2 regions of the Acetatifactor aquisgranensis genome follow, and region 2 is predicted to be linked to the other one. Evidence: a T-box and tRNA genes for the amino acid it is inferred to sense, from the RefSeq annotation. Region 2 holds a T-box; the other holds one or more tRNA genes.
What was found. The T-box of region 2 lies ahead of leuS (leucine--tRNA ligase). A T-box ahead of a tRNA ligase gene usually reads a tRNA of that ligase, here a tRNA-Leu.
Positions count from the first base shown of each region.

Region 1: it has a tRNA-Leu gene. The T-box ahead of leuS (leucine--tRNA ligase) is inferred to sense a tRNA for this amino acid. The anticodon was not compared.

Region 1 covers NZ_CALPDH010000028.1:31,803-37,485, reverse strand. The annotation lists gene NFS35_RS21010 (HAMP domain-containing sensor histidine kinase) at 1-758, shown strand, start outside; gene NFS35_RS21005 (hypothetical protein) at 724-1,566, shown strand; gene NFS35_RS21000 (N-acetylmuramoyl-L-alanine amidase family protein) at 1,666-2,445, shown strand; tRNA gene NFS35_RS20995 (tRNA-Tyr) at 2,533-2,614, shown strand; tRNA gene NFS35_RS20990 (tRNA-Leu) at 2,629-2,712, shown strand; gene NFS35_RS20985 (extracellular solute-binding protein) at 2,852-4,312, shown strand; gene NFS35_RS20980 (ATP-binding protein) at 4,314-5,683, shown strand, end outside.
Region 2 covers NZ_CALPDH010000020.1:63,149-68,831, reverse strand. The annotation lists gene NFS35_RS17405 (hypothetical protein) at 1-447, shown strand, start outside; gene NFS35_RS17400 (hypothetical protein) at 474-797, shown strand; gene leuS (leucine--tRNA ligase) at 875-3,289, opposite strand; T-box leader at 3,345-3,617, opposite strand; gene NFS35_RS17390 (elongation factor G) at 3,758-5,683, opposite strand, start outside.

The sequences.
Region 1 (5,683 bases), on a different contig from region 2:
TGCTGCGGTCAAGAAAGCTGGATGAGGAGAAGCATTTTCTGTCTTCCAACTATATCTATACGGAGGGGAAGCGCCTGGAGAATATGTCTTTCCGGCTGCTGGACATCATCGTCACCAAGCGGGAGACCATAGACCCCCAGCCGGTGGCGGCTAAAGTACTGTTTGAATATCTGAAAGACATGTTTTCGGGAAATAAGGAGCAGCGGATCCGCTTTGCTTTCAGCAGCGGGACAGTGTACGCGGAGGCCAATCTCTTAAAGTCCGTCCTGCTGAATCTGGTGGACAATGCCTGTAAGGCTTCCAGTGAGGGAGGCCTGGTGGAAGTGATTGGAAAGCGGCTGGAGAATGCCTATGCTTTCCGGGTAAAAGACGTAGGCGTAGGCATTCCTGAGGAGGAGCTGATGAAGGTCACGGAAGCCTTTTACATGGTGGACAAGTCCCGCTCCCGCAGCAGGAACGGGGCGGGTCTGGGCCTTGCGCTGTGCGTGGAGATACTGCGGCTCCATGACAGTGAGCTGAAGATAGAGAGCAGGGTGGGCGAGGGCACCTGCATCAGTTTCGTGATTCCGGACAGGAAAGAAGAGCCCGGGCAGGATGCGCAGGCGCGGCGGAAAGTGGCGGAGGAAACCCTCCGCCAGAATGAGGCAGCCCGCGACATGGCGTCATGGGAAATGGAACCACAGGCCGGGAAAGCACAGGGAGAGGCAGTTGAGGATGCGGAAAATGAAGATGACGAGAAAGAACTGGGAGAAACTTAGCCTGCTGCTGATTCCCCTGGCGGCGGTTATCGCGGGGCTTGCGGTGTGGGGGCCGGAGGCTCTGGCGAAATACCGGGACAGCAGTATCCTGAACCAGATCCAGACCCAGGAGACCCGGACGGGAACGGAGGGATACCGTTATTCTCTGGGCAGCAATGAAAAGGTATATATTTTGTCGAAATGCCTGAATAACCAGATTCTGCCGGAGAGCGATCAGAATGCCATGACCCGGGGGGACGAGCTGGACTATGATAATCTGACAGGCATTTATGCATTCGTGGCCAACAGGAAAGACTCTTCCGGGCAGGACGTGGAGGAGAGCGCGGGAATCGAACTGACCAATCAGGGCATCCGGGAGCTGAAGGAGCGGGGGATACTGCCGGAGGGAGTCCAGGAACTGACGCAGGACTCCTACAGCGCCGTACTGTATTCCGCAATCGATGTGCCGGATCCCCAGAACAATGTGCTGGTCTGGAAAATCAGTCTGGACACCAGCCTGCAGAATGCCAACAAGGAGAACCGTCTGCTGGATGCCTATGTGGACGCGGATACGGGCAAGATATACGAGTTCTACGCGCGGACGGGAATCGTTTCCTGGGAAGCCGTGGATGCGGACAGGCTGGTGGCGGCATGGGCGGAATATATGGAACTGGGGGAGCCGGAGGAGTATGAGAACACGAACCCCCTGTCGGAGAATACGCCATATTTCAAAAAATATACTTTTTATGGGATGGACGAGGAGGATGTGGTGGCCACGGTGGGATACTACGAAGGAATCAATGAGATGTACCTGAAAATTTCAAAGTAAGATTTTCAGATGATACAACTTGGATACAAAAAGGATGTCATTTTGATAAAGCTTTTCTGTATACTGTAGCCGACAGATAAGAAAAGCGAGGAGCAGGATATGCGCAGGCAGAGCGTCAGAGGACAGGATTTCAGAAAAGATAAGCTGGTGAGGACGGCAGTATTCCTGACAGCTTTCTTTTTGTCCGCGGCTGTTCTGGGCAAGGGCTGCTATCTGCTGATCTCCGCGTGCATCAATGTCTTTGCCGGGGACAGTGCGGCAGAGGGGACTGAGGATATTCCGGGCGTGGCTGACGGCGGGAACGGGGATATTTTCCTGCTGAACGATACGGGTCCTGTGGCGCTGGTAGCCATTGACGCCGGGCATGGCGGGGAGGACGACGGCTGCTACAGAGAGGGCGTGTCGGAGGCGGTGGTCAATCTGGAGCTGGCCAGGGGCCTTTCTGAAAAGCTGCAGGAGCTGGGCTTTGAGACCGTGATGCTGCGGGAGGACGATGGGAGCCTGCCGTCTCTGGAGGAGAGGGTGACGGAGGCGGAGAACGCGGGAGCGGACATTTTCGTCAGCATCCACCAGAATGCCTATGATGGCACGGAAATCGGGGTAAGCGGCATCGAGACCTGGTACTGCGGAAAGCTTGCGGACAGCGGCCGCCTGGCCGGACTGATACAGCAGGGGGCTGTAGAAAAGACGGGCGCCGTGGACAGAGGAATCCAGGATACGGATGAACTGTATGTGATCCGGGAGGCATCCATGCCCGCCTGCCTGATAGAGACAGCGTTTCTGTCCGATCCTGCGGAGCGGCAGGCCATCACGTCAAAGGATTATCAGGACAGGCTGGTGGAAGGGATGGCCCAGGGCATTGCGGCCTATTTTAACTGAAGCCGTTTTGGCCCGTTTTTTGAAATAACCCTTGCGATCTGTGCGAAACTATGCTACAATTTCTTTGTTCGGGCGATAGCCTGATATGGATGGATTCCCGAGTGGCCAAAGGGGACAGACTGTAAATCTGCTGCAAATTGCTTCGGTGGTTCGAATCCACCTCCATCCATTCATTTTGAATATGCAGGTATGGTGGAATAGGCAGACACAAGAGACTTAAAATCTCTCGGGGGCGACTCCGTGCCGGTTCAAGTCCGGCTACCTGCACTGCTTAAAAGGAATTTACGTTAGGCTGTGGTCGAAGTAAGTTCCTTTTTTGCTTGGAAAGACGATAGTTTTATTGAAAATATATAAGGGGTATGCTAGAATGAAAGATAATGAAAAAGCAGGCGCATGGGAGGTAAAGATGAAAAACAGTAAAAAGAAAGCCGGAATTTTGTGCATAACGGCAGTGTTGTTTTTTGGTCTGACAGGATGCGGGAATAAGAATCCGCTGGATCCCGGCAATCCTGTTTCCCTGACAGTATGGCATTATTATAACGGTTCCCAGCAGGCGGCGTTTGACGCGCTGGTGGAGGAGTTTAACGATACCGCAGGCAGGGAAAAGGGAATTTATGTGCAGGGCTACAGCCAGGGCTCTGTATCGGATTTAGAGACCGCGGTGCGGGAGGCTATCAATGGAGAAGTGGGGGCCGATCCCATGCCGGATCTGTTCTCCTCTTATGCGGATACCGCCTATGAAGTGGAGCAGGCGGGCGCTCTGGCCAATCTGTCGGACTATATGGACAAGGAAGAACTGGAAAAGTATGTGGACTCCTACATAGAAGAGGGACGCATCGCATCGGACGGATCCCTGCGGATTTTTCCCGTGGCGAAATCCACGGAAATGATGATGATCAACAGGACGGACTGGGAAGCCTTTGCGGCGGCGACAGGCGCCTCTCTCGGGGATCTGGAGACTATGGAGGGCATCACCGCCGTGGCACAGAAATACTATGAATGGACGGACAGCCAGACGCCGGATGTGCCGGGGGACGGCAGGGCGTTTTACGGCAGGGACGCGGTGGCCAATTATTTCGTCATCGGCATGCATCAGCTGGGAGTGGAGATTTTCCACGTGGAGAACGGCCAGGTGACCTTGAATCTGCCCAGGGAGGAGCTGCACCGTCTCTGGGAGAATTACTACGTGCCTATGGTCAAAGGGTATTTCGGGGCCTACGGCTCATTCCGTTCCGACGATGTGAAGACGGGAGACTTGCTGGCTTACACGGGTTCCACTGCCTCAGCCATGTATTTTCCCAATCAGGTGGAGCTGGAGGACGGCAGCTATGCCATTGACTATATCGTGATGCAGGCGCCTGTGTTCGCGGGCGGAGAGCGTTACGCGGTACAGCAGGGCGCGGGCATGGTGGTCAGCAAGTCTGACGAGAAGCACGAGTATGCCGCTGTAGAATTCCTGAAATGGTTCACGGAGGCGGAAAATAATCTGCGGTTCGGCAGTGTCTCCGGCTATCTGCCGGTGCGCAAGGACGCAGGGAGCGCGGAGAAGCTGGATCAGGTAATCGCGGAACAGGGGCTGGAGGTGGCTCCGAAGACATATGACTGCCTGGTTTCTGTTTTTAAGGCCATGGACGATATGACGCTGTATACGAACAAGAGCTTTCAGAACGGCTCGGCGGCCAGAAAAGTGCTGGAATACCATCTTGCGGACAAGGCTGCTGCGGACAGGGCGGCTGTGGAAGAGGCCCTGGCACAGGGGAAGAGCCTGGAAGAGGCTGCGGGCGGCTATGTGACAGAAGAAGCCTTTGAAGAGTGGTACGAAGATTTTTGCGGGACGCTGAGACAGGCAGTGGAAAAGCAGGGGTAAAATGGAAAGCGAAAAGCGAGACAGAAAAAAGGCGACAATATTCAAGATTTTTCTGATTCCCCTGATTATCATCATGCTGACACAGAGCGTCATTACCATCGGCACGCTGGTGATAAAGAGAGTTGCGGGCAGGCTGGAGGAATATTCCGTCAGCATGATGAACCGTATGGTGGAAAACAGAAAAGTGATTCTGCAGAATGACATGAACCAGCAGTGGGCCACCGTCTGTGAGCAGGAGGGCCTCATAGAGGAAATTCTGCATGGCTATCTGCAGGACGAGGACATAAGCGTGGAGGAGCTGTTTGCCTCCGATGAGATGAAGAACGAATTGCTGGCTCTGCTTTTCCCGGAATGCCTTGATATCCTGCAGAGACATTCTGCCAGCGGCATTTTTCTGATTCTGACAGATGCGGATATGGAGGAGCCGGGGGATTTTGCGGGCTTTTTTGTGCGGGATTCAGATCCGTATACCAATCCCGCCAATAATACGGATCTGCTTTTGGAGAGAGGCAGCAAGATGCTTTCCAGAAAGTGGAATATCCCGCTGGATACCTCCTGGACGACTCATTTCCGGATGGAGGGACAGGGGAAGGACGCCGCGGACAATTATTTCTATGAACCCTGGCGGGCAGGAACGGAATATGCCGGGGCGGATGCAGACGACTTGGGATATTGGTCTCTGCCCTTTTTCCTTGAGAAAGGAATCGCGGATTCCTACGAGATGATTACATACTCCCTGCCGCTCAGGCATCAGGGACAGGTGTACGGAGTGATGGGAGTGGAGATTTCCGCCAGGACTCTGTACGATTATTTCCCGGTGGCCGAGCTGAACGATCAGCAGCAGTCGGGATATCTGCTGGCTGTCAGGGACAGCGAGGGATTATACATGCCCATGGTGGGCAAGGGAGTCCTTTCCAACCTGGCGCAGGCGGCGGGAGAGAAGCTGGTGCTGCGGAAGACGCGCTATGACAATCTCTCACAGGTACAGGATGTCCGATTGGACAGACAGAATATCTATGCGGTGGCCTGTCCGCTGAGGCTGTACAGCAACAATGTTCCCTATGAGAACACGGAGTGGGTGCTCTTAGGCCTGGATACAGAAGAGGACCTTTTTGGGATGAGCCGTCAGCTCTACCTCTGGCTGGTGATCGCCATTCTCATCGGATTGATTTTCGGAGTGTTCGGTATTTACATTCTGGTCAGGTTTCTGACGAGACCGGTCCAGCAGCTGATGCAGTGTATCAGCCACGGAAGAGAGGGGCTTCAGGAGTTCAGGCCGTCGAATATCCTGGAGATAGATGCCCTGTATGATGTGGTGAAAAATCTGCTGGAGCAGCAGAAAGAGGCCGAGAACATCCTTTTGGAGGAAAA
Region 2 (5,683 bases):
CTTTTTACCACAAACAGAATCCAGATGCTGAAAATACTTCTGCCCCGTCTCGCCCCGGAACAGCAGAGCGGCTTTGCGGTCTACATAAAGCTGCTGGAGCTGCAGTATACCCTCTCTTTCCTGCGCCGCCATCCGGGGATGCGGCTGATGGGAAGCGGAAAACAGCTGTCCGCCGACTTTTTCCAGGGAGACAATGCCGACACCTTCGAGCTGTTGGACGAGATGATGCCTTTCAGCGGCCCCAAGGAGCGCGCCAGGATTGAGAATATCAAAAATATGATAATGAACCTGAAAAAGATGCAGGAAATGATGGAGATGATACAGATGCTCCAGGAGCTTTTCCCCGAGGGAATGGGCGGAGACAATCCCATGGATATGTTCTCCGGCATGTCCGATTCGGGGCTGTCCTCCATCTTCCAGATGTTCGGCGGGGACAGTAGCGAATAGACAACCACAGACTGAAAGGAGCTTTTATGGAAAATCAGGAAAGACCTGTCTGGATGACAGACCCTCTCGTAAAGGATATCCCGGAGAAGAAATTGAAATTCCTGGAGCAGCTCTTCGACCAGGGAAATGCCCTGAAAAATTCATCCGGGCATGGGAAGAGCCAGAAGGAAATGATGGCCTATCTGATGCCTATGATGAAAAAGGCCAAGGCGGAGAACCTGACCTTCACCCCCCAGGAGATGAACGCCGCCATAGCGGCCATACGCAAGCACAGCACTAAGGAGGAGCTGACGCAGATCGACAAGATACTGGAAAAGAGCCGGGGGAAGGATGCACCGCCGAAACCATAGAGATATGCACCTCCCGGACACATCGGAAAAGGGGCCGCCATTCCTGGCGGCCCCCTGCTTTTTGGCTGTTACATTTTTTATGGTTTCACAACGATATTGACAATCCTGCCCGGCACATAGATTTCTTTCACGATATTCCCGGTCAGCTTGTCTCCCAGCGCCTCCCTGGCCGCCGCGATGACCGCCTCCCTGGCTTCGTCCTTGGACACGGAAATGGTGGCGCGTATCTTGCCGTTCACCTGCACGCCTACTTCCACGGTGCTCTCTTTCGTCTTGGCCTCCTCGTAAGACGGCCATGTGGTCTGATATACTCTGCCTTCATAGCCTGCCATCTGCCACAGTTCCTCCGTGATATGAGGCGCCACAGGGTTCAGCAGCGTAAGCAGAGTCTTGTACTCGCCCTTTGTGACGGCATTCTTCTTATAGAATTCATTGATCAGAGCCATCATGGCCGCGATAGCCGTATTGTACTTCAGGCTCTCGAAGTCGCCGGACACTTTCTTGATGGTCTGGTGCATCTTGGTCTCCAGATCCGCGCTGTACCCGTCCTCTTCCGTCAGCATATCCTGCAGTTTCCAGACCCTCTCCAGGAATCTCCGGCAGCCCTTGACCCCGTCCTCGCTCCAGGCGGCGCTTAAGTCGAAGGCGCCGATGAACATCTCGTAGGTGCGCAGGGTATCCGCGCCATAGTCCCTGACGATGTCGTCCGGATTCACCACATTTCCTCTGGATTTGGACATCTTCTCGCCGTTGGAGCCCAGGATCATGCCGTGGCTGGTCCTCTTCTGGTAAGGCTCCGGACAGGGAACATGTCCCTGATCGTAGAGGAACCTGTGCCAGAACCTGGAGTACAGAAGGTGCAGCGTGGTATGCTCCATGCCGCCGTTGTACCAGTCCACAGGCATCCAGTAATCCAGCGCTTCCTTGCCGGCCAGCGCATTTTCGTTCTTGGGATCCGTGTAGCGCAGGAAGTACCAGGAGGAACCTGCCCACTGGGGCATGGTATCCGTCTCACGCTTCGCCGGGCCGCCGCAGCAAGGGCAGGCGGTATTCACCCAATCCTCCATGGCCGCCAGCGGAGACTCGCCGTTATCTGTAGACTCGTAGGACTCCACCTCGGGAAGCATCAGCGGCAGCTCGCTCTCGTCCAGAGGAACGAATCCGCATTTCTCACACTTCACAATAGGAATCGGCTCGCCCCAGTAGCGCTGTCTGGAGAACACCCAGTCGCGAAGCTTGAAATTGGTCTTGCTGTGGCCCAGTCCCTTCTCCTCCAGGAATTCGGTGATTTTCTTCTTGGCGTCCGCCACGGACAGACCATCCAAAAACTCGGAGTTCACAAGCGTCCCGGACTCCACGTCCGTGTAGACCGCCTCCTGCACGCTGACAGGGCTGCCCGCCACTACTTCTATAATAGGAAGCCCGAATTTCTTGGCGAAATCCCAGTCTCTCTCGTCATGGGCGGGCACTGCCATGATGGCTCCTGTACCATAGGTCATCAATACATAATCGGATATCCAGATAGGAATCTCCTTACCGTTCACAGGATTGGTAGCCGTCAGGCCGTCAATCCGGACGCCGGTCTTGTCCTTGGCCAGCTCAGTGCGCTCGAAGTCGGACTTCTTCGCGGCCTGCTCCCTGTAGGCCACCAGCGCGTCGTAATTCTTGATTTCCTCTTTATATTTCTCAATAAGAGGATGTTCCGGAGACACTACCATGTAGGTAGCGCCGAACAGGGTGTCCGGCCTGGTGGTATAGATGCGCAGCTTCTCCTCTTTTCCGGTGAGGGAGAAATCCACCTCCGCGCCCTGGGACTTGCCGATCCAGTTCTTCTGGGACACTTTGACGCGTTCGATGTAGTCGACCGTGTCCAGTCCCTCTATCAGCTTGTCGGCATATTCCGTAATCTTCAGCATCCACTGGCTCTTGACCTTGCGGACCACCTCGGAGCCGCAGCGCTCGCAGACGCCGTTCACCACTTCTTCGTTGGCCAGGCCTACTTTACAGGAGGTACACCAGTTGATGGGCATCTCACTCTTGTAAGCCAGCCCCGCCTTGAAGAGCTTCAGGAAAATCCACTGTGTCCACTTATAATAGTTCGGGTCGGTGGTGTTCACCTCCCTCTCCCAGTCGAAAGAATAGCCCAGCGCGTGGAGCTGTCCTTTGAAACGCTCCACATTGTTCTTCGTGACGATTCTGGGATGGATATGGTTCTTGATCGCGTAGTTTTCCGTGGGCAGGCCGAAAGCGTCCCAGCCCATGGGATACAGCACGTTATAGCCCTGCATCCTGCGCTTGCGGGCGACGATGTCCAAAGCGGTGTAGGGCCTTGGATGGCCCACGTGAAGTCCCTGTCCCGACGGGTAGGGGAATTCCACCAGCGCGTAGTATTTGGGTTTCGAGTAATCCTCCGAGGTCCGGAAAGCTTTTTCCCCGTCCCAGACCGCCTGCCATTTCTGCTCCACCTCATGGTGGTTGTAAGGTATCGCCATTCTTCTTTACCTCCTCGCTTCATTTCCGTCTCTGCGTCAAAAAGCCCTTCCGTCAGCTAGAGACGAAAGGGCTTCATTTCCGTGGTACCACTCTAATTCGCAAATCCTGCATCGGGAGCGCTATGTCAATATCATAACGGCACCGCTGCTCTTCCGGATTCACGCACTTTATTTATCGATAACGGGATAAACCGTCGCACCCTACCCACGCAATACGCTTCAGGCACAAGACTCCAAGGCCAGTTGGGGAAATCTCGCTGCCGCCTCCCACCGCCCGGCGGCTCTCTGAAAGTCCGAAATCCTTAATGCTCCTCTTCTCCGTCCATGACATATATGAAACTGTCCTCTAATAGAATCATCATGCCGCTTCTATTAGTTAAGGCTATTGTAGACTGTTTCCAATCATCTGTCAAGTTAAAATTCATCAAGAATCACATTAAATTTAGTCCTGATTCCGAACTGTTCGTTTTAGTCTTCCGCGTTATTCTCGGCAACGCTTTGCGCCCTTGCCGCAATCTCTTTCTCCTGTACATCCGAGGGAGCCTGCTCATAGCGGACGAACTCGTAGGCATACTCGCCTCTGCCGCCGGTCATGGAACGCAGATCCGTGCAGTAGCCGAACAGGCAGCTCTGGGGAATCTCCGCCTCGATGATCTGCTTTCCGCCTGCGGTAGGATTCATGCCAAGCACACGGCCTCTCCTCTTGTTCAGGTCGCCCATGACGTCGCCGGTATAGGCATCCGGCACGGTGACCTTCAGGGACGCAATGGGCTCTAACAGCACGGGATGGGCCTCCATGAAGCCTTTCTTGAACGCCTGGATGGTAGCCATCTTGAACGCCTGCTCGGAGGAATCTACCGGATGGTAGGAACCATCGTACAGCACAGCCTTTACGCCCACTACCGGGTATGCGGCCATGGGGCCCTTTATCACGGATTCCTGCAGTCCCTTGTCCACTGCGGGATAAAAGTTCTTCGGCACGGCGCCGCCCACCACTTCCTGGGTGAACTCATATGCCTCCTCCAGATTGTCGGAGGGGCCAAAGCGCATCTTTACATGGCCGTACTGACCATGGCCGCCGGACTGCTTCTTATATTTATATTCCACATCCGACTGCTTCCGGATGGTCTCCTTATAGGCTACCTTCGGGCGGTCAAGCTCCACCTCTACCTTATACTCGTTCAGCAGACGGCTGACAACGATGTCGAGATGCTGGTCTCCCATGCCGTAGAGAAGCGTCTGTCTGTTCGCCGCATCGTTCACTGCCTTCAGGGTCAGGTCTTCCTGGGTCATCTTCTGCAGAGCCTGGGAAATCTTGTCCACATCGCCCTTGTTCTTGGGCTTATAGCGCATGTAGGTGTAAGGTGTGGACACCTCCGCCTTGGCATATTTAATCGGTGTCGCCTTGGTAGAAAGGCTGTTGCCGGTCTTGGCATCGCTCAGCTTCGCCAGAGCGCCGATGTCTCCCGCGTGGAGCTCAGGAACCTCTGTGGCCTTGTTGCCCTGCATCACATACAGCTTGCCGATTTTCTCCTCCACCTCGGTATCTACATTGTACATCAGATCGTCCGTCTTCAGAACGCCGGAGTTCACCTTAATCAGAGAATACTTGCCGATGAACGGATCCACGATGGACTTCCACACATAGGCTGACTTCGCCTTGGAGAAGTCATAGTCCGCGTTGTAGATCTCGTTGGTCTTCTGGTTGATGCCGGCAATCTTGCGGTTCTCGGGGCTGGGCATATATTTCACGATGTCGTCCAGCAGCGTGTACACGCCCTGGCACAGCGTATTGGAACCCATGGTCATGGGAACGATGCTGCAGTCGCATACATTGGTGCGCAGGGCAGCTCTGATCTCCGCGTCGGAGAAAGTCTCTCCGCCGAAATACCGCTCCATCATCTCCTCGCTGGTCTCGGCTACCGCCTCCATCAGCGTATCGCGGCACAGCTCCAGGTTCGCCTTATTGTAATCGGGAATCTCGCAGTCCACTACTTCCTTGCCCTGCCAGCGGTGTCCTGTCTCGGAGACCACGTTCACATAGCCCACGAATTTCTCGTTCTCACGGATGGGCAGATTGAAAGGCGCCATTCTCTTGCCGTAAAGATTGGTCATATCTTCCACTACCTGGCGGAAAGAAGCGTTGTCCACGTCCATGTTGGAGACGTACACGAATCTGGGAAGTTTGTATTTTTCACACAGGTCCCATGCCTTCTGAGCGCCCACTTCGATGCCGGACTTTCCGTTCACCACGATAATCGCGGCTCCCGCGGCGCTGATGGCCTCCTCGGCCTCGCCCACGAAGTCAAAGTAACCCGGAGTATCTATCACGTTAATCTTGTACCCTTCCCACTCAATCGGGATAATGGAGGCATTGATGGAAAACTTGCGCTT